4 regions of the Streptomyces sp. DF42 genome follow, and region 2 is predicted to be linked to each of the others. Evidence: riboswitches for the same ligand, from Rfam matches in the RefSeq annotation. Region 2 holds a riboswitch; each other region holds the start of a gene.
What was found. Region 2 has a riboswitch for cyclic di-AMP ahead of ACYUED_RS26585 (transglycosylase SLT domain-containing protein). Riboswitches for the same ligand answer to the same signal wherever they lie in the genome.
Positions count from the first base shown of each region.

Region 1 (7,792 bases), 2.0 Mb from region 2:
ACCAGGGGCGGTCGGCAGCGCCGAGTTCGGCCCGCGACTGCTTGGCGGCGTTCGGGTCGATGACGACGTAACCCGTCTCGCCCGGCATCACATAGTGCAGCCGCAGCCGGATCTGCTGCTCGGCGTACGCGTCGTCCTGCCAGCGTGCCTTCAGGTCGCGCAGCTGCTCGACCCGCTCCCTGGCCTGTGCCTTCTGCCGCCGGAGGTCGGCGATGTCGGAGCGCTGGGAGACGTACTGCCTTATGGGATACGCGAGGGCGACGACCAGCGAGCACAGGACCAGGGCGAGCAGCGCCGCCCGGCCGGTGAGGCGCGAGCGGCGGGCCTGGCGCTTGGTCTGGGAGCGGTAGACACGGGCCGCCGTCTGCTCGCCGAGCAGCTTGATCCTGGTCGCGGTGGAGAACCGGTCCCGGTCCTTCACGGCCATGTTCCCCGCCTCCCGTTCACACGCGCGTACGTCCCCGCACACGGTACGGGACCGGTACGGGGACGTACGTACGACTGGCTAAGGATTGACCCCGGAGGGTCAGCCCGGAGGTCAGACCTTGAAGCGGGGGAAGGCCGAGCGGCCCGCGTACTCCGCGGCGTCGTCGAGGATCTCCTCGATGCGCAGCAGCTGGTTGTACTTGGCGACGCGGTCCGAGCGGGCCGGGGCGCCGGTCTTGATCTGGCCGCAGTTCACCGCGACCGCGAGGTCGGCGATGGTGACGTCCTCGGTCTCGCCGGAGCGGTGGGACATCATGCACTTGAACCCGTTGCGCTGGGCCATCTCGACGGCGTCCAGGGTCTCGGTCAGCGAGCCGATCTGGTTCACCTTGACGAGCAGGGCGTTGGCGGTGCCCTCCTCGATGCCGCGGGCCAGGCGCTCCGGGTTGGTGACGAACAGGTCGTCGCCGACGATCTGGACCTTCTCGCCGATCCGGTCGGTGATGACCTTCCAGCCGGCCCAGTCGTCCTCGTACAGCGGGTCCTCGATGGAGACGAGCGGGTACGCGGAGACGAGCTCCTCGTAGTACTCGGTCATCTCGGCGGCCGAGCGGGACTTGCCCTCGAACTCGTACTTGCCGTCCTTGTAGAACTCGGACGCGGCGACGTCGAGCGCGAGCGCGATCTGCTCGCCGGGGACGTAACCGGCCTGCTTGATGGCCTCGATGATGAGGTCGAGCGCGGCGCGGTTGGACTCCAGGTTCGGGGCGAAGCCGCCCTCGTCGCCGAGGCCGGTGGACAGGCCCTTGGTCTTCAGCACCTTCTTGAGGGTGTGGTAGACCTCGGCGCCCCAGCGCAGGGCCTCGGAGAAGGACTCCGCGCCGATCGGGGCGATCATGAACTCCTGGATGTCCACGTTCGAGTCGGCGTGCGAGCCGCCGTTCAGGATGTTCATCATCGGAACGGGCAGCAGGTGCGCGTTCGGGCCGCCCAGGTAGCGGAAGAGCGGGAGGTCGCTGGCCTCGGAGGCGGCGTGGGCGACGGCCAGGGAGACGCCGAGGATGGCGTTGGCGCCGAGGGAGCCCTTGTTGTCGGTGGCGTCCAGGTCGAACATGGCCTGGTCGATCAGGCGCTGCTCGGTGGCGTCGTAGCCGACGAGCTCCGGGCCGATCTGCTCGATGACGGCGAGGACGGCCTTCTCGACACCCTTGCCCTGGTAGCGGTTGGGGTCACCGTCGCGGAGTTCCACGGCCTCGAAGGCGCCCGTGGAGGCGCCGGAGGGGACGGCGGCACGACCCGTGCTGCCGTCGTCGAGGCCGACCTCGACCTCGACCGTGGGGTTGCCTCGGGAGTCCAGGATTTCCCGGGCTACGACGACGTCGATGGACGGCACGAGCATCTCCTTCATGGATGTGACGCGGCTACGGCAGTAGCGCTGGCTCTGCGAGACGAGCCTAACCGCCTCCGGCCGATCGGCCACGCTGCCGACCATCCCTTGAGCAGAACCGAGAGTAAATTGTTTCCGAACGGAACAAAGAGGGGGCGCAAAAAGACCCCGCCCCGGTGCGTACGGGGGAACACGCACCGGAGCGGGGAGCCCGTGGGGACGGGGGGAGGCCCTCACGTGTCCGCCATGACGGAGGACACGGATGGGCGGGCGCTTGTGGTTCAGCTACCGGCAGGCCGTCACTTCAGGTGCAGCTGCTGGCCCGGGTAGATGAGGTCGGCGTCGGAGACGATGTCCTTGTTCAGCTTGAACAGCTTCTGCCAGCCGCCCTTGACGCCGTGCTTCTCGGCGATCGAGCTGAGGGTGTCGCCCTTGACGACCTTGTACTCGCCGTCGCCCTTCTTGACCTTCTTGCCGGTCGGGGTGGTGACGGTCTTCTGGCTCTTCTGGGTCTTCGCGGCCGGGCGCTCGGAGGAGCGGGAGGCGGCCTGCGAGTCGGCCGAGCGGTTGGCGGTGCTGCTGGAGCCGGAGGCGCCGGCGCCGTTGTAGGCGGCGCTGGACAGGCCCGTGCCGCAGACCGGCCAGGCGCCCTTGCCCTGAGCGGCGAGAACCTTCTCCGCGACGGCTATCTGCTGCGCCTTGCCGGCCTGGTTGGCCTGCGCGGCGTACTGCGTGCCGCCGTACGCGGCCCAGGTGGACGCGGAGAACTGCAGGCCGCCGTAGTAGCCGTTGCCGGTGTTGATGGACCAGTTGCCGCCCGACTCGCACTGGGCGACGGCGTCCCACTCGGAGGCGGTGGCGGCGGAGGCGCTGCCGGCCGCCATCAGCGGGGCGGCGATGGCGACACCGGTGACGCCGGCGATCGCGGCGGCGCGGGTGGCCTTGGACGGACGACGGTGCTTGCCCTTGCCGGAAAACAGCATGGTGGATCCCCTCACCGACGCCTGCGAGGTGAGCTGTCGGGTTCGGGCCGGTTGAGTTGCCCGGCCGCGCACCTCCCGGTGCGCGACTTAACCCCAAGCCGGTTCCGGCGTCGGAGGCCGTGAGGCCTCAACTGCCGGACCCGGCGCCTACCTTGGGTCCCCCGCTCCTGCCTACGGCGCTTGACGCGACGACTGTTCCCGTACGGCCGCTGGCAGGATTCGGCGTTGCGGCAGCCGGGGCTCGTGTTGACGAGCGGTGACGACCGTAGACACGCGATCCGGGGAATTTCAAAGACGATCAGGGCTTCTGAGACTCATCCCACACTTTCACCAAACCGGACATTCCGGAGCGAAATGTGACGCGAACTCCCGTTGTTTTTCGCCCTATTCGGCAGGGAGTCGCAGGGTCTGACCGGCGACGATACGGTTCGGGTCGCTACCGAGGGCCTTCTTGTTCTCGGCGTAGAGCGCGTGCCACCCGCCGTCCAGGTCAAGGGAGTCGGCGATGGAGGCGAGGGTGTCGCCGGCGTGGACCGTATACGTGTCGTCCGTACGACTGTCCGCCTTGACCCCCTCGGCGCTGGCGCCGCGGTGGCGGCCGGTGCCGATCGAGCCGGTGTCGACGAGGCTCCAAGAGCCCACTTCCTCCTGGGCATTGTCCGAGTCATCACCCTTTGCCCGATCTGCGGACGAGTCGTCGCGACGCTGCGCGTCTCGCGAGGCCGTCCCGGACGGGGAGGTGGAGGGTGAGGCCGATGTGCCGGATTCGGTGGAGTTGTCCTTCGCGTCCTCGGAGGCGGAAGGAGAAGTGCTGGACGAGGCGCCGGAGGATGAATCCGACGAAGAGGAATCACCGGACCCACTGGATCCATTACCGGAGGAGTTGGACAAACCGGTGGAGTCGGAGGAGTCGGACGAACCCGAACCGCCCTCCAGAATGCCCGTGTCGATGTCGGCCGAGTCCGAGTCCTTGTTCAGGCCCGAGGTCAGTCCGCAGAGGTGGAAGGCGCCGACGCCCTGGTCGTCCAGGAGCTTCTCGGCGACGGCTATCTGCTGGTTGCGGCTGGCCAGGTCGGCTCTGGGGGCGTAGTCGAGGCCGCCGTACTTCTCCCAGTTCTTCTGGGTCAGCTTGAGTCCGCCGTAGAACCCGTTGCCGCTGTTCTCGCTCCAGGCGCCGCCGGTCTCGCACTTCGCCACCTTGTCCCAGGTGGTGCCGTCGGCGGCGTGCGCGGAGGCCGCCCCGAGGAGTGGGATGGCGATGGCGGAGCCGGTCACCCCGGCCGCGACGAGGAGTGCCGGAGCCTGACGGGGGCGACGGTGTCGACCGTTCCCGGAGAGCATGCGGGGGCCTTTCGCGAGACAGCAGTGACCGGCGCGGCGGATGGTGCTCGGCACCGCGCTGGTGGGTGAACGTATCGGCAGTCGATCACTTGTCACAAGTTAATGCCGCGTAGATCACGTGAAGATCACGGAGTTGAACGCGTGTCACCTTTGCGCCGGCCGCCGCGGCGGGGCGTTCACCAGCGGCTCCCGATACGGTCGTCCTGTGAACGTCCCCAACACCGCCCCCGAACTCTTCACCTGGGAATTCGCCGGCGATCCCTACCCGGCCTACGCATGGCTGCGCGAGCACTCCCCCGTCCACTGGACGACGCTTCCCAGCGGGGTGGGGGCATGGCTGGTGACCCGCTACGTCGACGCACGTCAGGCGCTCGCCGACGGGCGGCTGTCGAAGAACCCCGCCCATCACGCCGAGGACGCGCAGGGCAAGAGCAAAACCGGCATCCCGGGCGAGCGCAGCGCCAATCTGATGACGCATCTGCTCAACATCGACCCGCCGGACCACACCCGGCTGCGGCGCCTCGTCTCCACGGCGTTCACTCCGCGCCGGGTGGCCGAATTCGCGCCGCGCGTGCAGGAGTTGACGGACGATCTGATCGACCGGTTCGCGCCGAACGGCGAGGCCGACCTGATCCACGACTTCGCCTTCCCCCTCCCCATCTACGCGATCTGCGACCTGCTCGGCGTCCCCCGCGAGGACCAGGACGACTTCCGCGACTGGGCGGGGATGATGATCCGGCACGGCGGCGGTCCGCGCGGTGGCGTCGCCCGCTCCGTGAAGAAGATCCGCGGCTATCTCGCCGAGCTCATCCACCGCAAGCGCGGCGACCTCGGCAATGACCTGATCTCGGGCCTCATCCGCGCCTCCGACCACGGTGAACACCTCACCGAGAACGAGGCCGCGGCGATGTGCTTCGTGCTGCTGTTCGCCGGCTTCGAAACCACCATCAACCTGATCGGTAACGGGACATACGCGCTGTTGCGCAACCCCGAGCAGCGGGGGCGGCTCCAGGCGTCGATCGACCGCGGTGAGACCGGGCTGCTCGACACCGGCATAGAGGAGCTGCTCCGCTACGACGGCCCTGTCGAACTGGCCACCTGGCGCTTCGCCACCGAGCCCCTCACCGTCGGCGGGCAGCGCATCGCCACCGGCGATCCCGTCCTGGTCGTCCTCGCCGCGGCCGACCGCGACCCCGCACGCTTCCCGGAGCCCGACACCCTCGACCTCACCCGGCGCGACAACCAGCACCTCGGATACGGCCACGGCATCCACTACTGCCTCGGCGCCCCCCTGGCCCGCCTCGAAGGCCGCACCGCCCTCGAAACCCTGCTGCGCCGCCTGCCCGACCTCGAACTCGCCGCCGACCCCGCCGACCTCCGCTGGCGGGGCGGCCTCATCATGCGCGGACTACGAGAGCTGCCCGTGCGGTTCGCCGCCGCCTGAGCGGGCCCGGTCCTCGGTCTGTCTGATCGCGTCCCGGTAGGCCCGGGCCGCCGCCCGCAGGGCCGCCTCCGGGTCGACGCCCTCCGCCTCGGCGCGCACGGCCAGTGCGAGCAGCTCGTAGCCGATGCCCTCGGCTCGGGGCAGCGGGACCTCGAAGCCCGCGGTCCGCACCCGCGAGGCCAGCTTCGACGCGAGGGCCAGTCCCGGCTGGCCGAGAGGGACGCCCTCCGTCACGGAGGTGCGCTGCTTCTCGACGGCCTTGGTGCGCAGCCAGTGCTCCTTGACCTCCTCGGGCGTGGACGCCGTCTCGTCACCGAAGACGTGCGGGTGGCGGTGGATGAGCTTGGTGACGATGCCGGCGGCCACGTCGTCGATGGAGAAGGGGCTCTCCGGGTCCTCCTCGGCTATACGGGAGTGGAAGACCACCTGGAGCAGGACGTCGCCCAGTTCCTCGCGCAGTTCGTCGCGGTCGCCCTCCTCGATCGCCTCGACGAGTTCGTACGCCTCCTCGATGCCGTACTTCGCCGGGCCCTTGTGGGTCTGCCGGGACGACCACGGGCACTCGGCGCGGATCTGGTCCATGACCTGGACGAGGTCCAGGAGACGGGCGCCGGGGAGGTCGTAGGAGGCGGGGAGCAGCTCCAGCTCCGGCATGTGCACGCGTCCGGAGCCGGCGAGGCGGGCCAGTCCGTCGGTCAGCACCGACTCGCCCTCGCCCGTCGCGACCACGACGACCGTCCGCCCGCCCGCACACACCGCGACCAGTTCCTCGGCGGCGGGGGCGGACTCGTCGACCGCTATGCCCGCCTCCCGCAGATACGGCAGCTGCGGGTGGGCGGCGTCCGCGCACAGCACGCGGTCGGCGGCGTGCAGTGCCTGCCAGGCGGGCCAGGACAGCAGGCCGGGCGCGACGCGGTGGCTGGTGGTGAGCAGGACGATGCGGCCGGAGTCGGCCTCTGCGGAGCTGGTTGCGTTCACGATCCGAACGTAACGCACCCCGCCGACGGCCCCCGAAGTTATCCACAGGGGCCGGCCCTGCCGGACCGTTACGCCGTCTGCTGCGTCCCGGTCGCCGTGACCTCACGCACCCAGGGGGTCTTCGCGTCCACGCGGCTGCTCTTCTGGACGTCCCAGGCGCCGTAGCGCGGGTTGAGGTCGACGTGGAGTTCCCTGGACGCCTTGGACAGGGCGTTCCAGAAGGCCGGCTTGCCGGTGTCGGTGCCGAGCGTCCGGGCCAGCTTCTGGGCCTCCAGCTGGAGGCGGAGGTTGTCGTCGAGGCGCTTCGGGGCGACGCCGTACTGCTGGAGCCAGGCCGTCTCCAGGGCCTTGGAGCCGCCGACCTGCTGCTCCAGGCCGGTGCGCATCTGCTGGACCTCCATGGCGGTGACAGTCACGCCCGAGTCCTGGGCGGCGCGACGCAGCACCTGGTCCAGAACCATCCCGTGCAGGGTGTCGCGGGTGATGCCACCGGTCTGCTCGACGGCCTGCTTGTACTGCGCCTGGTCCTTCACGGCCGCCCGCTGGGCCGTGCGCACCTCGTTCACCCGGGTCTCCAGTTGCGCCACGGTGATCCGTTGGCCACCGACGACGGCTGCCGCGCCGGGATGCGCGTCGCTTCCGCAGGCGGTGAGGACGGGGGCCGCGGCGGCGATCGCGGCGGTGAGGAGGAACGCGGTGCGACGGCGGCGGTGCAAGGAAGCCTCCCGAGGAGATTGTGCGACGGTGCACAAAGTCTTGCGGTGATCGATGGTAGGCAGTGGCCAGGCTCTGGCCAAGCCATTCGACCAACGATTCACCACGACTTCGGGCACCGCCGCGTTCCTCGGGTGCCGGAGATCAGCCCGTGATGGCGACCGGGGCGTCCCACGCGTCGCGGTCCACGGTGATCGTGTAGCCGTTCCGCGTCTCCTTGCTGTTGACCATGTACTGGTGGGCGCGGCTGTGGTTCGTGAACTGGGTTGAGCCCCACGGCCAGTCCGCCGTCGTGGTGTTCTGCTTGTCCCACAGCGCGTACCAGAGGTTGCCCGGCAGGTCGGTCTTGTCGGTCGCGGTGGCGATCGCCTTGGCACTGGAACTGGTGAAGCCGTAGTAGCCGGTGCGGTACGTCTTGACGTGCAGTTCCTTGTCGAAGGCGCGCACGTACGTCAGCACGGCGTTGTTGCACGACGTGTTCGTGATGTCGTACGACTCCATGTCCAGGTAGATCGGGCT
Region 1 is NZ_CM177859.1:3,816,346-3,824,137, forward strand. It holds gene ACYUED_RS17310 (FtsB family cell division protein) at 1-427, opposite strand, end outside; gene eno (phosphopyruvate hydratase) at 539-1,825, opposite strand; gene ACYUED_RS17320 (transglycosylase family protein) at 2,113-2,796, opposite strand; cyclic di-AMP (ydaO/yuaA leader) riboswitch at 2,800-2,985, opposite strand; gene ACYUED_RS17325 (transglycosylase family protein) at 3,181-4,137, opposite strand; gene ACYUED_RS17330 (cytochrome P450 family protein) at 4,343-5,581, shown strand; gene ACYUED_RS17335 (nucleoside triphosphate pyrophosphohydrolase) at 5,546-6,559, opposite strand; gene ACYUED_RS17340 (SurA N-terminal domain-containing protein) at 6,628-7,275, opposite strand; gene ACYUED_RS17345 (glycoside hydrolase domain-containing protein) at 7,418-7,792, opposite strand, start outside.
Region 1: it holds a riboswitch for cyclic di-AMP, as region 2 does, so the genes downstream of both, ACYUED_RS17320 (transglycosylase family protein) here and ACYUED_RS26585 (transglycosylase SLT domain-containing protein) in region 2, are expected to answer to the same signal.

Region 2 (7,792 bases):
CGAGGCACTCGGCCTGGCGAAGCTGACCTGGGTGAAGCCGGCGTCGATGACCGCGGCGCCACCGCTCGACGGGGTGAGCGTGAACTTCAGCGGCAGCCCGGTCTTCGAGTCCACGGCCACGGTGATCTGACCGACCGTCGAACCGGACTGCTTCGGCTTGACGACCAGCCGGTACGCGTCACGGCCCGCGACCTGGGCGGTCCCCTGAACGGTCACCGACGTGGTGTCGTCGACCGACCTCAGGACGTCCTCGGTGAGGTCCTTGGGCGTGGCGGGGACGTCTTCGTTCTGCTTCGCGCTCGCGTTGCCGGGAGAGGCCGAGTGGTAGACCTCGTTCGACTGGCTGTCGTAGCCCCAGACGTCCTTGCCGTTGTGGATGAGGCTGTACTCCGCCGCATGCTCCAGCAGCGACACCTTCTGGCGGTCCGGGCCGTCGGCCGCGACACGCAGGGTGTGGGTACCGGTGGCAAGCTCCGTGAGCTTGGAGGACGGGTCGGCGGACGAGCCGTCACCCGACCCCGCGGCGCCGGACGTCAGGCTGTTTTCGAGACCGCCGAGGTTCGGCAGTCCCAGATCCGTGCTGATCTTCACCGTGCCGGACATCTGCTGGACGTCCGACTTGGCGATCTTGTCGATGAGTTGCTGTGCGCTGATCTTCGGCAGGTCAGGGTCGCCGGAGTTGGCGAGGGCCGGGACGAGGCCGATGGTCGCCGCCGCCACCCCCACCACCGCGACCGGGACCACGTACCGCGCGGCCTTGCGCCGGCCCGCGCGCAGGTCGTCGGCCTCCCCGGCGGTCGTACTGTCGTCGGATTCGTACGGTGCCATGTGTGCACTACCTCCGTCGTCGGCGGCGGCTTGCCCAACTGTCGTGCTCTCGTTGTCCACCCCGAGCCGCCATTCTCACCCGAATCGGTGAGGAGTGGTGTTTTCCGTGGTTTCCATCTCACCAAATCGGCCGGGAAGAAGCGTCAGACCCCGGAGGCAACTCCGCGTACTCCTGGGGTATGACACGAGAGGGCGGCGCCTCCCCCGACCCGTAGGGGTCACGAGGGAAGACGCCGTCCTGGTGAGGTTGTGTCAACTACTCGATCAGCTCTGCAGGAACACGTAGTCCGCCTGGTAGGGGACGCCGACGATCGCGCCCGGCGAGTAGGAGCCGGACGGGGCGACTCCGCCGAGGGTGTTGAGCCGCAGGATCTCGGCGGTGTCCGCGAGCAGGCCGTGGTGTTTGCCGGACCGGGTGGCCTCGAGGTCGAGCTCAGGGATGTTGCCGTCCCCGTTCGGCGTCTTCGACAGCACGGCTCCGGTCACCGCGCTGCCGTCCGGCGCGACCCACTGCGGGGTACCGGAGTTGGGCTTGACGAACGTGTGCCGGATGCCGCCGCCGAGCAGGGCGTTGACGTCCCGCTGGGCGAAGGCGTAGCCGCCGCCGTCGGCCGGCTTGCACTCGTAGATCTGCTTGCCCTTGACGACCGACGCCTGGAAGTTGTCCAGGGCGTGGCGGAAGTCGAAGGCGGCGACCGTGACCTTGTGGAGCCGGCCTCGGACGGCTCCACCGGGGAACTCGGCGGTGTGCAGGTTGGCGTAGAAGGAACCGGGATCGGACGTGAGAGCGGCGAGCAGGTCGTGGTCCTCGACCTTGACGGTGCCGGTGACGCTGTGCCGCTTGCTCTTCTTCAGCAGGTCGGTGAAGTCGACCTTGACGCCGCCGTTGGTGCCGTTGGCGCCCTGGTGGATGTGGAGCATGGTCGGCTTGCCGGTTCCGCGCCAGGTCACGGCCACGGACACCATATCGCCCTTCACCTTGATGAACTCCACCGCGGCACCGTCCTTGTCGCCGACGGCCGGACCGCCCGCCACGGGAACCTCGTTGGCTCCCCGCAGACTGGCGGCGAGGAGGGTCCCCCCGGTGCCGCCGGACACGGTCCCGCTCTGGGTCACGATGCTCTGGCCGCCCATGCCGCCGGAGTGGTCCGCGTGGTCGGCGCGGGTGCCTCCGGCTGCGAAGGCGGGAATCACCGCGGCGGCTACACCGCCGGCGGCGGCCACCGCGACAGCGGTGACGATCAGGCTCTTACGGCGCTTCGAGAACGTCGCTTTCATGCCCATGATTCTGTTTTCTCCCCGTAGACCGGCCGACGCCCCCTGCGTCGGCCTTCTGCGTATGACTACGGAAGTGATCTCAGTTTGGACTCAGTACAGACATGTGACAGGCATCACACTGCCTTAGACGCAGGTCCATGGCGCGTTCAGACGCAGGTCCGCGTCGAGTTCAGACGCAGGTCAGTGGCGAGTTCAGCCGGCCCGGTGCACCACGGCGTCGCACATTTCCATCAGCGCGAGCCTCGCGCCGCACTCCGGCAGCGGAGCCAGCGCCGCCCGCGCCTCCTCGGCGTAGCGCACGGTGTCCCGGCGCGCCTGCTCCAGCGCGGGGTGCGCGCGCAGTGCCGTGAGTGCCTCCGCGAGCCGCGCGTCGTCGCCCAGGTCGGAGTCCAGCAGCTCACACAGGGCGATGTCCTCGGCCAGTCCCAGCCGCGCCGCCCGCTCCCGCAGCCGGAGCACCGGCATGGTGGGGATCCCCTCGCGCAGATCGGTGCCCGGCGTCTTTCCGGACTCGCGCGAGTCGGAGGCGATGTCCAGCACGTCGTCGGCCAGCTGGAAGGCCACGCCGAGCCGCTCCCCGTACTGCGTCAGCACGTCCACGACCGTCTCGTCGGCGCCCGACATCATCGCGCCGAAGCGGCACGACACGGCCACCAGCGAGCCCGTCTTGCCCCCCAGCACGTCCACGTAGTGATCGACCGGGTCCCGCCCGTCCTGCGGCCCCGCCGTCTCCAGGATCTGCCCGGTGACCAACCGCTCGAACGCCTCCGCCTGGACCCGGACCGCCTCGGGGCCGAGGTCGGCCAGGATGTGCGAGGCGCGCGCGAACAGGAAATCGCCGGTGAGGACCGCGACCGAGTTGCCCCAGCGGGTGTTGGCGCTGTCCACACCGCGCCGCACCGCGGCCTCGTCCATCACGTCGTCGTGGTACAGCGTGGCCAGATGGGTCAGCTCCACCACCACGGCCGACGGCACGATCCCGGGGGCGTACGGATCACCGAACTGGGCGGCGAGCATCACGAGCAGCGGGCGGAACCGCTTCCCACCCGCCCGCACCAGGTGCTGGGCGGCCTCCGTGATGAAGGGCACCTCACTCTTGGTGGCTTCGAGCAAACCTTCCTCGACGGCCGCCAATCCGGCCTGGACATCGGCTTCCAGAGCCTGGTCCCGCACGCTCAGCCCGAACGGCCCGACGACGGTCACGAGGGGTCTCCTGTCTGCTGGTGTCTGCTGGCGGTTACACGGTTTGTCGATAGGTCGCTGACATCACTCAAGTCAGCGTATCCGGTCACCTTTCGATCACCGATGCCACCCACCCGTCCACCACGGGCGGTATCGGATCACGACCGGTATGTTTTTGATCACCTGATATGAGCGGATATCTATCGACTTTCCCATCACCTTGCCTGTCGCCCCACCTGTCGCCTTGCCTGTCGGCGCCTCTGCCGGCTCCGACAGGTGGACGGCCTGCGCCCCGGACGAAGACGGACGCCGCATCCGGCAGCGGGCAGCCACCTTGAGGACGACCCCGCCCCCTTCGGCCGACCGGGGGGTCTGCTCTCACTCTTTCCGGCCCCGCGGCCACTACTCCATGAGGGTGGGCATGTCCGGCATCTCCTGGGGCGGCTTCAGCTCCCTCCAGATCGCGACCCTCCCGCCCGAGCCGCTCAAGCGGTCGTCAAGGCGTGCTCGACGGACGACTGCCATGACAACGACGCGCACCACAGAGGAGGTTCCGTCCTCACGGTGGACATGCGCGCGCGGGCGGCCACCGTGCTCGTCCGCCACTCCCGGATCCCCCGTAGACCACCTGCGACAGAGAGTCCCTTTCGCCCCTAATCAGGCGGTGTGCAACGAAGATAGAGAGGTGATCTTCCTTCGAACCAGGGGGACGTGGACCTCATGAACAGTTGATTGACTACGAGTTGGGCCTATTGCCCGATTTGCCACTGTTACCGGAGCCAGTGAGTTGGGTCACGCCGTCGCGCGAGTCGACGGCCGTCCGACTTCTGTCGATTTTCCTTCACCCGTACGCAAGTTGAGGGTTGGCAACCGCAAAGGATCAAGCGACCCATATGCCTCAGACCAAGGTCAATAGGCGTGATCTGTGAATTCAGTACTTGTTCCGGACATGTGCTCTCGCATACGTTCCCGGCCTGTCGGGCGGAACGCCGAATCCTGCCGCCGCCTGGACACGACCCATCGACGAACTCACTCGCACGGCAGGAGCGGGGGAACCAGGTAAGCCGCCGGACCGGGCACCGTCCCGGACCGGCTAGGGGTGAAGTCGCGTCGCCGCAGGGCGGCGCGGCCGGGCAGCTCCCGCCCGAACCCGACAGCTCACCTCGTAGGCGCCGGAGAGGAACCTCGCCATGCCTGCTGCCGCTCAGCACCGCCGCACCAAGAACTCCCGCCTCGCCCGCAAGCTCGCCGTCATCGGCACGGGCGCCGCCGTTCTCGCCCTCCCGATCATCGGAGCGACCAGCGCCTCCGCGGCCACCCCGACCGTGGCCACCGCCAGGTCCCTGGGCTACGCCGACAACCTCGACGGCTGGATCCGGGCCTCCCTGCAGGTGATGGCACAGAACGGCATCCCCGGGACGTACAACGGCATTTACCGCAACGTCATCCGCGAATCCTCGGGCAACCCGGCCGCCATCAACCTCTGGGACTCGAACGCGGCCGCCGGCACCCCGTCCAAGGGGCTGCTGCAGGTCATCGACCCGACGTTCCTCGCCTACCACGTGCCCGGCACCTTGTACGACCCCTACGACCCGGTCGCGAACATCACCGCCGCCTGCAAGTACGCGGCCGCGCGGTACGGATCGATCGACAACGTGTTCGGCGCGTACTGAGCCGTATCACCCGCTCGGGAAGAGTCTTTCGAGGACGACGGCGATGCCGTCGTCCTCGTTCGACGTGGTGATCTCGTCGGCCACCGCCTTGAGTTCGGGATGTGCGTTGGCCATGGCGACGCCGTGGGCGGCCCAGTCGAACATCGGGATGTCGTTGGGCATGTCACCGAAGGCGATCGTCCGCTCCGGTCCGAGTCCCAGGTGTGCGGCGGCCAGCGCGAGGCCCGTCGCCTTCGTGATGCCGCATGGCTGGAGTTCGACGGTCCCGGGTCCGGACATGGTGACGGTGGCCAGCGAACCGACCACCGTGCGCGCCGTCGACGCCAACTCGTCGTCGGACAGGTCGGGATGGCGCAGCAGCACCTTGCTGATGGGCTCGCCCCACAGGTCGTCGCGCCGGTCGACCCGCACGGCCGGCAGGGTCGGGTGCGGCATCAGATAGCCCGGTTCGATGAGCGTGAGTCCCTCCACTCCGTCCTGGTCGACGGCCGCGTACACCTGGCCCACCTCGGCCTCGATCTTGCCGAGGGCGGTCTCGGCCAGCTCCTGGTCCAGCGTGACGGACCACAGCAGACGGTCCGCGCCGGCGTCGTACACCTGCGCGCCCTGTCCGCACACCGCGAGCCCCGTGCTGCCCAGGGCATCCAGGAGCGGCCGCACTCCGGGCGCCGGCCGACCCGTCACGACGAGGTGACGGGCGCCGGCCTCGGCCACCCGCGCGAGCGCTGCGAGAGACCGGTCGGACAGCGTGTCGTCGCCTCGGAGCAGCGTGCCGTCCAGGTCGGTGGCGATGAGTGCATATGCGGTGGGTGCGGCCATGATCAGAGAATACGGACAGGACGCCCCACCGACTCACCGCGAACCGGACGATGGCGGAGTGCACCGCCGATCCTTGGTCAACTCCCCTGCTCCGGTGGGCTCTTCATCGCCGGGTGGGGTGCGCGGCGCCCGCCTGTCCGTGCGCTGCGGCCAGGTGTGTGGCGAGCCTCGGAGAGGCGAACTCCGTGCCGCACACGAAGCGCATCACGGGGCCGTACGACGACGCGGCCGGCAGGCCCGTGAAGTACAGGCCCGGAACCGAGGAGACGTACCCCGCGCCCAGTTTGGGCGCGCCCCGGCTCACCGCCAGACCTGTGCGCAGTCCGTGGCCGAGGACGTCCATCGCGGCGATGTCCACGCGGTATCCGGTCGCCGCGATGACGTGGTCCGCGGACAGCTTCTGGAGGCCACCCGCGTGCGTACGGACCGTCAGGGTCGGGCCGCCGTCCGCCGCGTCCGTGCGCACGATCCGGTCGACCTCGCTGACCTGCACCTTCCCCTCGAAGCGGTCGCGCAGCCACCAGGCGCCGAGCGGGCCGAGGACGCGGCGCACCAGATAGTGGCGTACCTCGGCCGGGAGGTAGCGGTAGGCGTGCGGGTAGTAGCTGAGGGCCCACAGGGACCAGGCGCGGCCGAAGGGCGACTCGGGGCGCAGTTTCGGCTGCTTCCACGGCGGTGCCCCGAAGGCGACCCTGCCGCGGCCGCGGGACACCAGCCTGACCTGCGCGCCCGCCTCCGCCGCCAGCGCCGCCGTCTCCAGCGCGGACTGGCCGGCGCCGACGACGATCAGGTCCTTGCCGGCGTAGCGCGTGAGGTCGTGCTGCTGAGAGCTGTGGGAGACCGGGCCCGTGGGCGTGGGCCCGTCCGGCGCGGCCGAGGCGAGCTCGGCCGGCAGGCGCTCCAGGCCGGACAGCCCGGTCGCCACGACGACCGCGCGGGCGGTGAACAACTCGCCCGAGTCCAGCTTCAGTTCGAAGCCGCCGCTCTTGCTCCGCTCCACCGACACGACCCGCACCTGCTCCAGCTCGGGCACCAGCTTCTGCTGGAACCACTCGCCGTAGGCGATGAACGTCTCGACCGGGATGATGTCCTCGTCCGTCACGAGCCGCTTGATGCCGGCGGCGTCGCAGTAGTCGACGAGGTTGTGCCCCTGCTGCGGGGCGTCGAAATTGGAGGCGACCGGAGTCGACTTCAGGAGCATTCCGACGGGCATGTGGTCGCGCCAGCTGACCATGGGGTCGCCGAAGACGCGGACGGGGATGCCGCGCGCTCGCAGATGGGCGGCGGTCGACAGGCCGAAGGGCCCGGCGCCGATGATTGCAACCGGTTGAATCACGAAGTCCCTCCCCAGGACAATCACTTCGTCACTTCGTGTCCGGCTCTCGCAGCTGGAACTGCCGGCTAGCTGCTCGAACTGGTGCTGCTGCCACGGCGGTTGGTCCGCCACAGTTGGTACAGGTGCTTCGCGCCAGGCCGCACGAAGCGCGCGAGCATCGTGACGAACGGCAGCGGGTCGTCACCCGCGAGCCAGGCCAGCTCCGTCCCGCTCGCGCGCGCCGGTGCGTGCGGCGTCGTATAGCCGCTGCGGCGGTAGGCGAGCAGGGCGGGCAGGTCGATGTTCTCCACGATGTACCGGTGGCCGGCCCGCTGTTCCCCCTCCGGGACGGGGCGCCCGGTCAGATCCAGATGCATGGCGCGGACGACGTCCACCCCGGACTCGTTCTCGAAGAGCCGGAACTGGGCGCCCATGCGCGGGTTGAAGTCGAGGAGTTTGTACAGGCCGTCGCGCCGGTCGAAGCGCAGGTCGAGGTCGATGATGCCGGTGAAGCCGATCTGTTTGATGAAACGCGCGGCAAGGTCCGCGAGTTCCGGATTGTCGACGACGTACGCGTTCGCCGTCATGCCCGCGTGCGGTGGCCAGGAGCGCACCTTGACTCCGGTGAACATGGCGAGCGGGGTCGAGTCCTGGTCGAAGTAGGCGTGCACGATCCAGTCCTCGGCGTCCTCCCGCG
Region 2 is NZ_CM177859.1:5,787,325-5,795,116, reverse strand. It holds gene ACYUED_RS26605 (LolA family protein) at 1-828, opposite strand, end outside; gene ACYUED_RS26600 (CHRD domain-containing protein) at 1,093-2,106, opposite strand; gene ACYUED_RS26595 (polyprenyl synthetase family protein) at 2,299-3,309, opposite strand; partial or broken gene ACYUED_RS26590 (CocE/NonD family hydrolase) at 3,695-3,906, shown strand; cyclic di-AMP (ydaO/yuaA leader) riboswitch at 4,300-4,475, shown strand; gene ACYUED_RS26585 (transglycosylase SLT domain-containing protein) at 4,479-4,961, shown strand; gene ACYUED_RS26580 (HAD family hydrolase) at 4,968-5,780, opposite strand; gene ACYUED_RS26575 (FAD-dependent oxidoreductase) at 5,884-7,116, opposite strand; gene ACYUED_RS26570 (carboxylate--amine ligase) at 7,182-7,792, opposite strand, start outside.

Region 3 (7,792 bases), 200 kb from region 2:
GTCGCGGTCGCCGCACCCGCCAGGGCGATCGTGAACGCGGTCCGGGCCGAACTGCCGCTGAGCGAGCGCCGGCTGGGCTTGCGGTGCGCTGCCACGTGGACTGCACGTCCTTTCGTAGAACCGCCCTGTTCCGCCTTGTCCGCACTGTTCCGCCCTGTTCCGACCACTTCCGAGCGGCTCACGCGTCCGGCGGCGGCCCGCACAGGGGGAACGGTCCGCCGCCGGACCTTCTCGGCGGTGGTGTCCGACTGCCGCCCCTGGCCCGGGCGGCGGTGGGGAGCCGGCCACCTGGTGGAGGACGCTAAACCTGACGGTGTCGGCTCGGTAACGCGATGTGCGGAAGTGCCCCGGGCGGATCGCCGGGTGACCGTATACGTCCGTGATCCGCGGCCCCTGCCGTCGACTTCGCGCAGTGCGCTGACCGAAGTGACGGTTCTGGCGCCGCGCCCGACGGCGAGCTGCTATGAGCCGCTGGGCCGCATATGTGCGCGGTCCACGGGTGAAGGACGGGGCGGTGTCGGACGCCCGTGAGCCCCTGTTTAAGCTCCGGCCTCATGGACGTACTCATCCATCTCTTCGTCGGCCTGCACATCATCGGCATCGCCGCGCTGCTCGGCGGCTTCCTCACTCAGATGAAGGCGATGGGGCAGGGCACGGCCCGCTTCGTCCCCGGCATGCTGCACGGGGCGCTGACGATGCTGGTCACCGGCGCGATCCTGGTCGGCCTCAACCAGGCCGACGGCCATCACGTCAACACCGTCAAGATCGGCCTGAAGCTGGCCCTGCTGGTCGTGGTCCTCGGCCTGGTCTATGTGAAGCGGGACGACGAGAAGGTCGACAAGAGCATGTTCGGGGTGGTGGGCCTGCTCACCACGGCGAACATCTTCATCGCGGTGCTGTGGACCTGATGCCGACGCGGGCCGACGCGACGGCCCCCGCGGCGACGGCCACCCACGCCGCCACGGCGATCCACAGCAGCACCTGCCCGGGCCCCTTGAGCCTCGGGACGTCGAGGGCGGCGGAGGCGGACAGCCCGGCCGCCGCCGTCATCCCCATCGGGAACACGGTCGCCCAGCGGCGCGCGTCGTAGCCGAGCCGCGGCCGGACCACCTCGGCGACGAGCAGTACGGCGCAGCAGGCGATGTCGAGCACGAGCAGCGCGACGGTGACGGCGCGCAGCACGCCGCGGTCGTCGTCGTTCCACAGGTACAGGCGTGCGCTGTCCGCCGCGAGGAGCCCCGATCCGGCGAGCGCCGAGATGGCGAGCGCCCCGCCCGCCACCCAGTGATCCCCGTGGCCCTGAGTGATCTGCCGCAGGTCGAAGCGGGCCAGCGCGAAGCCGTAGAGCACGAGCCCGAGCCAGAACAGCACGAGTGCCGCGTGCGCGAGCCATGCCGTCGTCTCGGCTGCGGCGAGCGCGGCGCCGAGCACCGCGAGCCCCTGTGTGGCCACGCAACACAGGAACACCGAACCCGGCATGCGATGCCACCAGTGCCATACGACGTCGACGAGCAGTACGGGCCACAGCACGGCCGCCAGCGCGAGCAGGGCCTCGGCGAGGGTCTGCCATCCGAGGGCGGCGAACCGGGTCCCGAGTACGGCGGTCGCCGCGACGGCGGTGAGCGAGTCCGGTGTCCGCGCCTGTGCCAGCCACCTCTCCGGATCCCGCACCAGACGCGCGCCGAAGTCCGCCGCCAGCCCCACCCAGGCGACACAGGTCAGGACCAGGGCGATCCGCGACAACACCTCGTACCCGGTCAGATGCAGCCCGACCGACACGATGCCGGTCGCCATCAGGGCGGCCCCGGCCGCCGGCGAGCGCTGCGCCCACCAGGCGCGGAAAGCGGAGGAGGCGGACATGGGGCCGAGCCTAGGGAGACCCGCCGCCGCAGGGGCGCGGGGCACGCGCGCGTGGGTCCAAAAACACCTGCACGCGCGCGTGCCCCGCTCCGGGGTGCCTCAGGCCGGCCGCACCACGCTGTGGATGATCGATTCGCCGCCGTAGTAGACCGACTCCTCGCGGACGTACGCGCCGGGCTTCGGGGCGTGGATCATCATGCCGTTGCCGATGTAGATGCCGACGTGGCTGATGTCGTCGTAGAAGAAGACCAGGTCGCCCGGCTGCGCGTCGGCCAGGGGGACGGTGGTGCCGGCGTTCACCTGGTCGTAGGTGGTGCGCGGGAGGCTGACGCCCGCGGCCTTCCAGGCGGCCTGGGTGAGGCCGGAGCAGTCGTAGGAGCCGGGGCCGGTGGCGCCCCAGACGTACGGTTTGCCGATCTGCGCACGGGCGAAGGCGAGCGTCTTCTCGGCCTTCGTGGCGTACGAGGAGCCGGTGCCGGAGGTACTGCCCGAGTCCGCGGAGGAACCGCTCCCGCCGGCCGAGGCCTCCTCCTTGGCCTTCTGCTCGGCCGCCTGCCGCTCGGCCAGCTCGGCCGCCTTGCGCGCGGCCTCCTGCTCCTTCTTCCGCTGGATCGCCGCGAGCCGAGCCTTCTCCTCGGCGGTCAGCTTCGACAGCAGCTCGCGCGCGCCGGAGAGCTTCGCCTGCACCGTGGACTTGGCCGTCTGCAGGTCGCTCTGCGTCTTGGTGAGCGTCTGAAGGCTCTTGGAGGCCTCCTGCCGCTTCTTCATCGTCGCGGACTGCTCGGTGAAGTAGTCGTCGACCGCGCTCTTCTGGCGGGAGGTCAGCCGGCTCATCAGATGCGTCTGGTCGAAGTAGTCCTGCGGCGAGTCGGCGAGCAGGAAGGTCGCCGTGTCGGGTGCGGCGGCGCCGGTCCGGTACTGGGCGGCGGCGTAGGAACCGAGTTCCTCCCGCTCCGCGTTGAGTTTCTGGGTGCGCTGGGCGACGTCGTCGAGGAGGGTGTCGACGCGCTTGCGCTGCGTCGTGGTCTTCTCTTTGGCCGCGTTGTACTTCTCGGTGGCCGACTCCGCCTGGCGGTAGAGGTCGTCGACCTTCTTCTCGACTTCCTCGAGACTGGGCTGCCCGTCGGTGGCGGGGGCGGCAATGGCCGACTGGGACAGCAGGGCCATGGAGGTGAGGGCGGCCGTGGCGAGAGCGGGGGTGCGTATGCCTGCTACGCGCGTAACAGCGGGGCGTGACTTGCGGTGCGACGCCAAGGGAGGCGACTCCTTCCACGTTCCGCCTACCGAGTTAGCTGTCGGGTTCGGGCGGGTGGTTCGGAAGGGTTGCCCTACGGTCCGCGCCCCGGAAAGGAGTCGGACCGATTCACCCCGGGATCGGTGGGTCCCCGGCTCCGGATGCGCGGCGGCATACCGGACTCAGCGGAGGCTGCTCGGCCCGGCGACGTTCGCCGGTGGGTGTCGTGCGGCCTGCTCGGAACGGTAGCCAACTCGTGGGGCCCGTGTGAAGGTTGATGTTCGATATGCCCGATACATTTTCGTGACCTTGGGTCAGGGCGTCGCGAAACGTGGTCCTTCCGCAATGATCTGCGTAGATTCATGCGCCTTCTGACCGGACTGACGGCATGCGCCCGCTTCCTGGCGCTAACTTCCAGCCGGCCGCGGTCAGGTACCGCGCTGGGTGAGGGGGTACGGCCATGAGAAAGCGCGCAGCACCCGTCTTGGGCACATCGGTCGCCCTGGCCGCCACCGCGGCATCGCACCCGCGAGCGACTCCGGCGGACACTTTGGCGGCAAGCCGGTGATCCGCGTGATCGCCAAGGACCTCGACAATCCGCGTCGGCTCTCCTGCGACCGCGGTCGTCCGTACGTCGCCGAGGCCGGCCGCGGCGGCAGGAAGTGCCTCGGCGAGGGACCCGAGGGCCCGACCTGCATCGGCCTGACGGCGGCGGTCGGCAAGGTCTTCCGCGAGGGGGCGCCCTGGAAGCACCACCGCCTGGTCGACGGCCTGCCTCGGCCGGTGCCCCCGACGGGGGCTTCGCGGTCGGCCTGAACGGCGTCTCGGCCTGCCACGGCAGCGTCTGGGGCGTGGAGACCTGGGCCCGAAGCCGGTGTGCCCACCGCCCGGCCCTGGAACAAGCTCGGCAACCTGCTGTCGATCGACCGGGCCAGGGCCAGGATCGCCGCCGACGTCTCCGCCGAGGAGCTGACGTGCAACCCGCACGAGACGGCCGTCGACTCCGATCCGTACGCCGTCCTGGCGCTCCCCGACGGCCGCAGGATCGTCGCGGACGCGGCCGGCAACGACCTGATCGTGGTGCCCAGGAGCGGCAGGGCCCGCCCGTTCACGGTCTTCAAGGACCACGACGGGCACGAGGCCGTCCCCACCTCCCTGGCCCTCGGCCAGGACGGCAACCTCTACGTCGGCGAGCTGAACGGCGAGCCCGCGAAGCCCACCGCGCGCGTGTGGCAGGTCGACCCCTGGAGCGGAAAGATCCTCGTGGACGTCCGGCTTCGGCGCGATCACGGCATCGCTTCAACAAACGGGGCGACCTGTACGTAAGCCGGCTCTTCGCCGGCGTCGTGACGAAGGTCTCGGGCGGCAGGCGTACGGACGTGAAGGTGCCCTTTCCGGCGGGAGTGGCCGTCGCCCCGCGGGGCGGCACGGTCTACGTCTCGGCCTGGTCGGTCGCGGACCGTGACGGCACGGTCTCGGAGGGCAGGAAGACGCCGGGCGGCCGGATCCGGAAGATCCGCGGCTTCTGCGGCCGAGGCCCACAAGGCCCCCGATTCGGCGGAAGTTCCCGGGGCGGCGGCGGGCTGTCAGTGGGGCACCCTAGACTCGGAAGGCGATGAGCAGCCTCTTTGACGACAGCTTCCTGGCGGATCTCAAGGCCCCCCGCGGCCACGAGGAAGAATCCCCGCCGCCGCCCGAGGACGATCACCTGCCGGAGCCCGTTCCGGACGATCTGTTCGGCGGGAAGTTCGACGTGCCCCCGGACCGGGACGCCTACTACCGCGACGGCGCCCCGCGCCCGGCGATCGACGCGGCCGCGCTCCTGGACGGGTTGAACGAGAACCAGCGCGCTGCCGTCGTCCACTCCGGCAGCCCCCTGCTCATCGTGGCCGGCGCCGGCTCCGGCAAGACCCGCGTCCTCACTCACCGCATCGCCCACCTCCTCGGCGAGCGGAACGTGCACCCGGGCCAGATCCTCGCGATCACCTTCACCAACAAGGCCGCGGGCGAGATGAAGGAGCGCGTCGAGCAGCTCGTCGGCCCGCGCGCCAACGCGATGTGGGTGATGACCTTCCACAGCGCGTGCGTGCGCATCCTGCGCAGGGAGTCGAAGAAGCTCGGCTTCACCTCCTCCTTCTCGATCTACGACGCTGCCGACAGCAAGCGCCTGATGGCCCTGGTCTGCCGCGACCTGGACCTCGACCCCAAGCGCTATCCCCCGAAGTCCTTCAGCGCCAAGATCTCGAACCTGAAGAACGAGCTGATCGACGAGGAGGACTTCGCCGCCCAGGCAACCGACGGTTTCGAGAAGACCCTCGCCCAGGCCTACGCCATGTACCAGTCGCGGCTGCGCGAGGCGAACGCCCTCGACTTCGACGACCTGATCATGACGACGGTCAACCTGCTGCGCGCCTTCCCCGACGTCGCCGAGCACTACCGCCGCCGCTTCCGCCACGTCCTGGTCGACGAGTACCAGGACACCAACCACGCCCAGTACGCGCTCGTACGGGAACTCGTCGGCACCGCCCAGCACGATGAGGACGTACCGCCCAACGAGTACGACCTCCCACCCGCCGAACTGTGCGTCGTCGGCGACGCCGACCAGTCGATCTACGCCTTCCGCGGCGCGACGATCCGCAACATCCTCCAGTTCGAGGAGGACTACCCGGACGCGACGACCATCCTCCTGGAGCAGAACTACCGCTCCACGCAGACGATCCTCTCCGCGGCCAACGCGGTCATCGAGCGCAACGAGTCGCGCCGTCCCAAGAACCTGTGGACCAACGCGGGTGCGGGCGCGCGCATCACCGGCTACGTCGCCGACACCGAGCACGACGAGGCCCAGTTCGTCGCCGACGAGATAGACCGCCTCACGGACGCGGGCGACGCGAAGGCGGGCGACGTCGCCCTCTTCTACCGCACGAACGCCCAATCCCGTGTCTTCGAAGAGGTCTTCATCCGCGTCGGCCTGCCCTACAAGGTCGTCGGCGGCGTCCGCTTCTACGAGCGCAAGGAGGTCCGGGACGTCCTGGCCTACCTGCGGGTGCTGGCCAACCCGGAGGACTCGGTGCCGCTGCGCCGGATCCTGAACGTGCCCAAGCGCGGCATCGGCGACCGCGCGGAGGCGATGATCGATGCCCTGTCCCAGCGCGAGAAGATCAGCTTCCCGCAGGCGCTCAAGCGCGTCGACGAGGCGTACGGCATGGCCGCCCGGTCGGCGAACGCCGTCAAGAAGTTCAACACGCTGATGGAGGACCTCAGGACGATCGTCGAGTCGGGCGTCGGCCCGGCGACCGTCCTGGAGGCGATCCTCGAACGGACCGGCTATCTCGCCGAGTTGCAGGCCTCCGCCGACCCGCAGGACGAGACCCGGATCGAGAACCTCCAGGAACTCGCCGCCGTGGCCCTGGAGTTCGAGCAGGAGTCCGGCGAGGGCGAGGAGCCCGGCTCGCTCGCCGGCTTCCTGGAGCGCGTCGCGCTGGTCGCCGACTCGGACCAGATTCCGGACGAGGACGAGGACGGCTCCGGGGTCATCACGTTGATGACCCTGCACACCGCCAAGGGCCTCGAGTTCCCGGTCGTCTTCCTCACCGGCATGGAGGACGGCGTCTTCCCGCACATGCGCGCCCTCGGCCAGACCAAGGAGCTGGAGGAGGAGCGGCGGCTCGCGTACGTCGGCATCACGCGCGCGCGTGAACGGCTGTATCTGACGCGGTCGTCCCTGCGCAGCGCATGGGGCCAGCCGTCGTACAACCCGCCCTCCCGGTTCCTGGAGGAGATTCCGGCGCAGCACGTCGACTGGAAGCGGACGGGCGCCACGGCACCGGTCGCCTCCGGCCCGGCATCCGGAGTGGCGGCCTCGCTGTCGTCCTCCCGCTCACGCTCGTCGGCGTCGGGTGCGTCCGGCTTCGCCACCAGGCGGGCCTCCGACAAGCCGGTGGTCTCGCTGGCGGTCGGCGACCGGGTCACCCATGACCAGTTCGGACTCGGCACGGTCGTGGCGGTGAAGGGCACGGGCGGGAACGCCGAGGCGACGGTCGACTTCGGCGAGGCCAAGCCGAAGCGGCTGCTGCTGCGGTACGCGCCGGTGGAGAAGCTGTAGGAACAACGGGCCTGGGGCCTGGGGGCGTGGCCCCCGGGTCCTACGGTCCTACGTCGGGTCCAGGCCGTGGCTGCGCAGCCACGGCAGCGGATCGATCGCCGAACCGCCGGCCGGCCTGACCTCGAAGTGCAGGTGCGGACCGGTCGAGTTGCCCGAGTTCCCGGAGTACGCGATCGGCTGGCCGGCCTTCACCGACATACCGGTGGAGACGCGGTAACTGGAGAGGTGGCAGTACCACGTCTCCGTACCGTCCTTCGCGGTCACGATCATCATGTTGCCGTACGCGCTGTTCCACTGCGTGCGGACGGTGCCGTCGACCGCGGACATCACCGTCGTGCCGTACGAGACCGGGAAGTCGATGCCGGTGTGCACGGACATCCAGTTGATGCCGGCCTGGCCGAAGTAGGCGCTGAGCCCCTTCTGGGCGACCGGAAGTGCGAACTTCGGGCGCAGCCGCTCCTTGCGGGCCGCCTCCTCCGCCGCCTTCTTCTTGTCGGCCGCCTGCTGGGCCTTGAGGTCGATGCGCTCCTGCGTACGGCTGGCCCGGTCGGCGAAGTCGTCGGCGCCGGCGGAGAGGCTCTGGATCTGGGAGTCCA
Region 3 is NZ_CM177859.1:5,989,680-5,997,471, forward strand. It holds gene ACYUED_RS27570 (C40 family peptidase) at 1-95, opposite strand, end outside; gene ACYUED_RS27575 (hypothetical protein) at 555-908, shown strand; gene ACYUED_RS27580 (tellurite resistance/C4-dicarboxylate transporter family protein) at 886-1,860, opposite strand; gene ACYUED_RS27585 (C40 family peptidase) at 1,960-3,114, opposite strand; cyclic di-AMP (ydaO/yuaA leader) riboswitch at 3,123-3,292, opposite strand; gene ACYUED_RS27590 (hypothetical protein) at 3,668-3,910, shown strand; gene ACYUED_RS27595 (ScyD/ScyE family protein) at 3,971-4,420, shown strand; gene pcrA (DNA helicase PcrA) at 4,710-7,196, shown strand; gene ACYUED_RS27605 (M23 family metallopeptidase) at 7,245-7,792, opposite strand, start outside.
Region 3: it holds a riboswitch for cyclic di-AMP, as region 2 does, so the genes downstream of both, ACYUED_RS27585 (C40 family peptidase) here and ACYUED_RS26585 (transglycosylase SLT domain-containing protein) in region 2, are expected to answer to the same signal.

Region 4 (7,792 bases), 4.9 Mb from region 2:
GCGAGCAGGAATCCCACGAGGATCGCGCCGAGCGAGATGCCGACGCCGAGGACGAGGGTGTGGCCGATCGCGTCCTGGAAGCGGTGGTCGCTCAGGACGCGCGTGTAGTTGTCGAGGCCCACCCACTTGTCGCCGAGGAAGGGCCGCACCTTGAAGAAGCTGAGCCAGATGCCCTTGCCCATCGGCAGGAACTTGAAGACGAGGGCGAGCAGCAGCCCCGGGGCCAGGAACAGCCAGGGGAGGACGGCCTTCTTGTTCGGCCCTCTGCGCCGTGCGGGCGCGGTCACGGTAGCGGTCATTTCAAAAGGTCCTGGTCCTTGAGGTCACCGGCGAGGGTTTCGTTGAGCTCCTTCAGGCCTGAGCGGACGTCACTGCCGCAGTACGTGAACAGGGCGTTGAGGCTGTCCGCGGTGTCCTGCTTGATCGGGGCGAAGTCGGGCGCGTTGGGGAACTGCTGGGACGCCGTCTCGTACGCCTTCTGTACGACGCTCCACCGCGCGTCGCCCCGCGCCTTGGCCGCGTCCAGCGTGGAGTTGGTGGGGATGCGCACGACGGGCTGGTGGCCGTCGACGCTGGTCATGCCGATCTTCTGGCCCTCGGCGGAGACCAGGAACGCGGCAAGTTCCCGCTCCTGGTGGCTCTTTCCGGTCCGGGCCCCGAAGTAGACGTTCTCGCCCTCGGCCAGCACGTCGGAACCCGCCGGGCCGGCCGGGGCGGGCACGACCTCGTACGTGTTCCTGCCGGGCGTCGTGTCGAAGCTGGTGATGTTGTACGGGCCGGTCATGTACATACCGGCGTTGCCGTCCTGGAAGTTGGTGGCGGTGCCGGTGACCGCACTGACGGCGCCCGGCTGGAGGACACCCCGGGCGCCGCAGAAGAGGTTGTCCTTCATCCAGGTGACGGTTCGTACGGCGGCCGCCGAGTCCATCGAGGGGCGGTAACGGCCCTTGCCGGCCGGCTCGATGATCTGCGCGCCGCCCTGCCACAGGAAGCCGGCACCCCACCAGGCGGCATAGCCGTTCATGGCGCTGCCCGGCGCGACGATGCCGTAGGTGTCCTTCTTGCCGTCCCCGTCGGGGTCGCGGTCGGCGAAGGCCTTGGCGACGTCGAGCATCTGCTGCCAGGTCGTCGGTGCCTTCAGGCCGAGCTTCTTCAGCCAGTCCTTGCGGATCATCAGGGTCATCGCCTGGCGGGAGTACGGGATGCCGTAGTGCTTGCCGTCCAGGCCCACGGTGGAGGACCACGACTTGGCGCTGATCTGGTCGTGGCCCGCGATCGAGTCGGGGTCGATCGGCTTGAGCAGCCCCTGGCTCTGGTAACTGCCCATCAGAGCCGTGTCGTTGATCAGGACGTCGGGCAGGTCCTTGGTGGAGGCCCGCGCCTGGAGCTGCTGGTCGAAGTTGACGACCGGCTGGTGGTCGATCTTGATGCCGGTCTTCTTGGTGAAGGCGGCGAAGACACGGTCGTAGGTGGCGGCCGAGTCCGGATCGCTCCGGGTCCACACCTCCAGCGTGTTCGGGTCGCCGGAACCGGCGCTGCCGGACCCGGAGCCACAGGCGGCCGTCCCGAACGCGAGCCCCGTGGCGGACGGGCCGCGGCATCACCCGCGCCTGCTCGGAGGGTTCGCGCGACGGGCCGTCCGGGCCGCGAGGGTCACCTTCCGGCGTGCGCGTTTCGGGCATCACCGTCCGCCTCGACGACGATCCCGGTCAGGAGGCGACCCGGCGCATGGCCGAGGGCATCGCGGACATCGCCGCCACCCACGTGATGGGCCCGCAGCACGACCTGCGGGTCGAGTGCGCCGTCGTCATCCCGGTGGCCGCGATCGTCCCGTGTGCTCATCCGCTCGGGCTCGGCCCGGCGGGCACCGGTCGGCGTGAACTCTTCGACGTCGGCGTCCGGTGGGCAGGGGGCTCCCGGTCCGCCCGGGGCTGGTCCGCGACGGGCTCGCCCCGCAGTAAGAGCTCGTACGCTCACTCGGTCTTCCGGCAGTGCGCGGCACAGGTCCGGGCGGTGCGCGGCCGCCGACTTCCGTGAGCGGCCGCGCACTTCACCGGACTGCTGGTGTCTCGACTCGACCGGTGTTCCTGACCCTCACGCCGGACGCACGGCGATCCGGATCGCGGCCTCCCCGGCGTTGTGGATCGACTCCTCGCGGATGACCGAGCCCGGACCGGGGGCGTGGATCATCAGGCCGTTGCCGGTGTAGACGCCGACGTGGCTGAAGTTGTCGTGGAAGAAGATCAGGTCCCCGGGGCGGCTCTCGGCGAGCGGGATCACGGTGCCGGTGTTCGCCTGCTCGTGCGGGGTGCGCGGCAGGGCGACCCCCGCGGCCTTCCAGGAGGCCTGGGTGAGACCGGCGTTGTCGTACGACTCCGGCCCGACCGCACCCCACAGGCACGGCCTGCCGATCTGCGCACGGGCGAACGCGACGGCCCGGTCGGCCTTGGTGCCGACGGGCGTCTCGACGACGGGGACACCGGTGTCGAGCACGGAAGGCTGCATCCGCCAGTCCGGGGCGGCGGGTGCGCCGGTGTCGAGTGCCGGGGGCTGCATCCGCCAGTCCTCGGCCGCGGGGACGCCGGTGTCGAGGACGGACGGCTGGAGTCGCCAGTCCCCGGCCGGCGGCACGCCCGTGTCGAGTACGGACGGCTGCCGCAGTCGCCATGCCTCCTCGGTCGCGCGCAGCGCCTGCTCCTCCCAGGGGGCGGGAACCTGGGGGAGTTGGGGCAGTGGGAGCGGCTGGGACTGGACGGCCATCAGCGGCGCCACGGAGGTCTGCCGGGCGGTGTACCTGTACAGCAGCTCGCTGGCCGCCGCGATCTTGCGCTGGTTGTGCTGCTTGGAGCTGCGCAGCGACGCCTGCTTCGACTCGGGAGCGGCAGCGGGCGGGGCCGTGGAGGATTCCTGCCGCTGTGCCGGTACGGCGGGCAGTGCCGCCGTGGGTGCGGCCGTCAACTCGGCCACCGGACCCGGCTCGGTCTGACCGGCGGGCAGTTCGAGCGCGGGCCGGGCGGCCGGCTCCAGCCCGCGGCCGGTACGGGTCTCGGGCGCCGGTGCCGCCGCGCGCTCGGGCCGGGGCCCCGCCGGGCGGGCCGGCGTGCGCCGGGTGGGCGTGCGGTCGGCCGGCAGGACGGCCGGGGCCGTCGGGCCCAGTGATGAGCGCGCCCCGGCGAACCACTGCCGGGTGATGTCGTCCATCTCGGGATCCGACGTCCGGGTCCGGCCACCGCTCGCCGGGGCGCCGCGGCCCCGCGAACCCGCCGACTGCGCCCGGGTGATGTTGTGGAGGCCGGTGTCGGACTCGGCCTGGTCGTAGAGGCTGCTCACCCGCTGCAGGACGTCTTCGCGGCTGGGGCCCTCGTCCGCCGTCATCGGTGCGGCGTCGGCGGTCTGCGAGAACAGGGCCACCGAGGTGAGGGCGGCGGTCGCGAGAGCGGAGTTGCGCATACCGGGAAGGCCGAAGCCTCCTGGACGCGACGATCGTTCCGGCGCCATGGGAGCCGTACTCCTTCCGTGCTCCGCCTACCGAGTTAGCTGTCGGGTTCGGGCGGTCGTCTCCGGAAGGCATGCCCTACGGCCCTTGCCCTTGCGGGCGGTTGGGCCGATTCACCCCATCGTTCGGTCGGGTCCCCGGCTCCGGCTGCCACGGGGGCGCACCGGACTCGGCGGAGGCCGCGCGTCCCGACGGGGTTCGCCGGTGGGTCTCGTGCGGCCTGCTGCCAAACTAGCCAACTTGTGCGACTCGTGTGAAGGTTGGAGGCCGGAATGTCCGATACGCTTTTGTGACCTTTGTCGTGACGTTCCGTCAGATCCGAGTGTTGTGCACGCAGGGAATCCGGACGGCGACGGAACGTCGCGGGCTGGCGGGTGTCGCGGAAGGACTACGGCGTCAGGAGCAAGGCGTCAGGAGTCAGGAACGCGGGTCGTCGCTCCGCTGCTCGCGCTCGGCGTTCCGCTTCTTGATGCGCGCCCCCTCCTTGCGGACCTCGGCCTGGGTGGCACGCTCCTTCTGCAGCCACTCGGGCTGTTCCTGCTTCAGCGCGTCGATCTGGTCCGTGGTGAGCGGCTCGGTGACCCCGCCGCGCGCGAGGCCCGCGATGGAGACGCCGAGCTTCGCCGCGACCACCGGACGCGGGTGCGGCCCGTTGGCCCGCAGCTCGCGCAGCCACTCGGGCGGCTCGGCCTGGAGCTGGTCGAGCTGGGCGCGTGAGACGACACCCTCACGGAACTCGGCGGGGGTGGCCTCGAGGTACACACCCAGCTTCTTCGCCGCGGTCGCGGGCTTCATCGTCTGGGTGGTCTGGTGCGACATCATGGTGCCCAGGGTATCGAGCGCGTTCGAGACCTCCGACCACGGCCGGTAGCCTGGCGGGGTGACAGGCACGGAAGCATCCCAGACGTTCCGGCTCGCGTACGTCCCGGGAGCGACGCCCGCCAAGTGGGTGCGGATCTGGAACGAGCGCCTGCCCGACATTCCGCTGACCCTCCTCGCCGTACCGGCCGCCGAGGCGTCCGAGGTGCTGCGCGCCGGTGACGCCGACGCGGGACTCCTGCGCCTGCCGGTGGACCGTACGTTCTTCAGCGCCATCCCCCTCTACACCGAGACGACGGTCGTCATGGTCCCCAAGGGCCACCTGATCACCGCGGCGGACGAGGTGAGCGTCGAGGACCTCGCGGAGGAGGTCGTCCTCCATCCGCTCGACGATGTCTTCGACTGGGACCGGCCGCCGGGAGAGCCCGCCTTCGAGCGCCCCGCCACCACGGAGGACGCCGTCGAACTCGTGGCGGCGGGCATCGGCCTCCTGATCGTCCCCCAGTCGCTGGCCCGCCTCCACCACCGCAGAGACCTCACCTACCGGCCGCTCGTGGACGGCCCCGGGTCGGGCGTCGCCCTGGCCTGGCCCGAGGAGGCGACCACGGACATGGTCGAGGACTTCATCGGCATCGTCCGCGGCCGCACGGTCAACAGCTCCCGGGGCCGCACGGCACCTGCGCCGGAGTCCCAGGGCAAGGCGGGCGACACGGCCGCCGCCCGGCGCAAGCCCACGGCCGCCAAGACGACCGGACGGAACCCTCGGGGTGGATCCGTCGTCTCCAAGGGCGCCAAGCGCAGGAAGCCTCGCCGCCGGGCGTAGCCCCGGAGGAGTGGTCTCGCCTGTGCGGCGTGGGCCACTTCTACCAGGTCAGGGGGCGTTTTGCTTCGCAGGAGGATGCGGTGCATCGGCGGTGTCGCGGACAGTGTGCGCGCTGCCGGACTGTCGTACGCCCGGGCAGACCGTTCCGGGCAGGGGCGGCTGCGTCGCGAAGCCTGGCGGGTGGCCGTATTCCTCGGGCGCACGCTGCGGGGCGAGTGGAACGGCATCGTGGTCGATCCCGTGCGGCAACTCCGAAGGCGCGGGCTGCCCGCGCTGTCCCTCGCGTTCGTGGCCGCCTTCGGCGTCATCTTCTTCCATGCGCTGGCGCAACGGCCGACCGGTGCCGTGGTGGTCCGGATCCTCGGCGGCGTCAAGGCCGACCTGCCGTGGTGGCTGGCCCTGCTGCGCACGCCGGTCTCGCTGTACGTCCCGGCCCTGGATCTGCCCGTGTGGGCGGGGATCACGCAGTTGTTCCTCGCGTTCGCGCTCGCCGAACTCGCACTCGGCCGGGCCAGGACGCTCGCCGTCGCGTACGCGACCACGCTGGCCGGCACCCTCATGGTGCGCGTGATGATCGCGCTCGGCCCCGGCTGGGGTGGGCTGGGCCTGTCGCGTGAGGTCGGGCAGGTGCTGGACACCGGACCCTCCGCAGCTGTCGTGGGCCTGTTCACCTACGTCGCCGTCGTCCGCCGCGCTCCCATCGTGTTCACGCTCACCGGTGGGTCCATGGTGTGGGAGTCGATCGCCGTACCCAACCTGGCCGGCCGGGAGCACCTGATAGCGGTCGGCGCCGCGATCGTCCTCGCGCTGTTCCACGGGCGCGGCCGCAAGCGGCCATCCGGCGAAGTCGCCGTGCCGGTCCTCCGGCACAAGGTGCCGAAGGCGACGTCCCAGCGCCGGTCCTCGGACGATCACATCGCGGTCGGTTGAACGCCGGGCGGCGTGTGCGCACCGTGCGGGGAGGAGGTCTGGCTTATCTTCGCCACGGAATCCGACATCCGGAGTAAAAATGCAAAAAACGGATGAACTGGTTGATGTGGCGCCCCCCTCAGTGATCGTCGCGCCGCCGGACGCCCACCCGAGACGGCACTTCACCCGATGGCCCCTGTCCGTCGGCATCGCCACGTCGGCCGGTCTGGTGGCGGTGCTCGTGCTCACCGGCGGCGGGTGGCTGAACCAGCCCGCTGTCGCGGCCTGGCGCACGGTCTGTCTGGCCATCACCGTCCAGGCGCTGCCCTTCCTTCTCCTGGGTACGGCCCTGTCGGGGGCGATCAACGCCTTCGTACCGGCCGACCTGTTCACCAGGATCCTGCCCAGGCGCCCCGCACTCGCCGTCCCCGTGGCCGGCGTCGCGGGCGTCGTGCTGCCGGGCTGCGAATGCGCCTCGGTGCCGGTCGCGGACAGTCTGATCCGCCGCGGCGTCAACCCGGCCGCCGCCTTCGCCTTCCTCCTCTCCGCTCCCGCGATCAATCCGATCGTGCTCACCGCAACAGCCGTCGCCTTCCCGGGAAACCCCGCCATGGTCGCCGCCCGACTGGTCGCCTCCCTTCTCACCGCGGCCGCGATGGGCTGGCTGTGGCTCTGGTTGGGACGCGAGGAATGGCTGCGCCCCGCTGTCCGGCACACCGGGCACCGGCCGGGTCACAGCCGCTGGAAGGAGTTCCGCCTCGGCTTCCGGCACGACTTCCTGCACGCCGGGGGCTTCCTGGTGCTGGGCGCCATGGCCGCGGCCACGTTCAACGTGGCGGTACCGGGCTCGGTCCTCGGCACCTTCTCCGGCTCGCCCTGGCTGTCGGTGCTCTTCCTGGCCGGTCTCGCCGTCCTGCTCGCCGTCTGCTCGGAGGCGGACGCCTTCGTCGCAGCCTCGCTCACCGGCTTCTCGCCCACCGCTCGCCTGGCCTTCATGGTGGTCGGGCCGATGGTCGACCTGAAGCTGATCGCCCTTCAGACGGGCACGTTCGGCCGGGCCTTCGCACTCCGCTTCTCCACCGCGACGACGGCCGTCGCCGTCGTCGCGAGCGTCCTGATCGGAGGCGCGCTGCTGTGAAGCGCCACGTACAAGTACTCCTGCTCGTCCTGACCGGCCTGGGACTGCTGCACACCGCCCTGTTCAGCGACCTCTGCCTGCGCTACGTCAAGGAGGGTCTGCGTCCCCTGCTCATCGCCTCCGGCGTACTGCTCCTGCTGCTGGGCCTCGCGGGAGCCGCGCTCGACCACATGGACCCGGAACACGACGACCAGGGACGCAACCACGACCACCACCAGGACCGCGACCGTAACCACGAGCACGACCTCAACCACGAAGACGACCACAGGCCCGAACACGATCACGGGCACGACCACTCCACCGCCCCCCGCATCGCCTGGCTGCTGTTCCTGCCCGCGCTCAGCCTGCTCTTCTACGCTCCGCCCGCCCTCGGCGCGTACACGGCCGCGCACGCGAACAACAAGGCCGTGAAGCAGGAGCAGCGGTTCGACCCGCTGCCCGCGACCACACCCCTGCCGCTGACCCTCACGGACTTCACCGCCCGGGTCCAGCAGGACCGGGAACAGGCCATCAGGGGCCGCAGCATCAGCATGACCGGTTTCGTCACCCCGGCAGGACCGGGCGGCGGCTGGTACCTGACCCGGATCATCTTCACCTGCTGCGCTGC
Region 4 is NZ_CM177859.1:851,397-859,188, reverse strand. It holds gene ACYUED_RS04090 (carbohydrate ABC transporter permease) at 1-299, opposite strand, end outside; gene ACYUED_RS04085 (ABC transporter substrate-binding protein) at 296-1,510, opposite strand; gene ACYUED_RS04080 (hypothetical protein) at 1,666-2,037, shown strand; gene ACYUED_RS04075 (C40 family peptidase) at 2,095-3,498, opposite strand; cyclic di-AMP (ydaO/yuaA leader) riboswitch at 3,507-3,681, opposite strand; gene ACYUED_RS04070 (DUF5997 family protein) at 3,914-4,318, opposite strand; gene ACYUED_RS04065 (LysR family substrate-binding domain-containing protein) at 4,377-5,138, shown strand; gene ACYUED_RS04060 (hypothetical protein) at 5,244-6,068, shown strand; gene ACYUED_RS04055 (permease) at 6,148-7,185, shown strand; gene ACYUED_RS04050 (TIGR03943 family putative permease subunit) at 7,182-7,792, shown strand, end outside.
Region 4: it holds a riboswitch for cyclic di-AMP, as region 2 does, so the genes downstream of both, ACYUED_RS04075 (C40 family peptidase) here and ACYUED_RS26585 (transglycosylase SLT domain-containing protein) in region 2, are expected to answer to the same signal.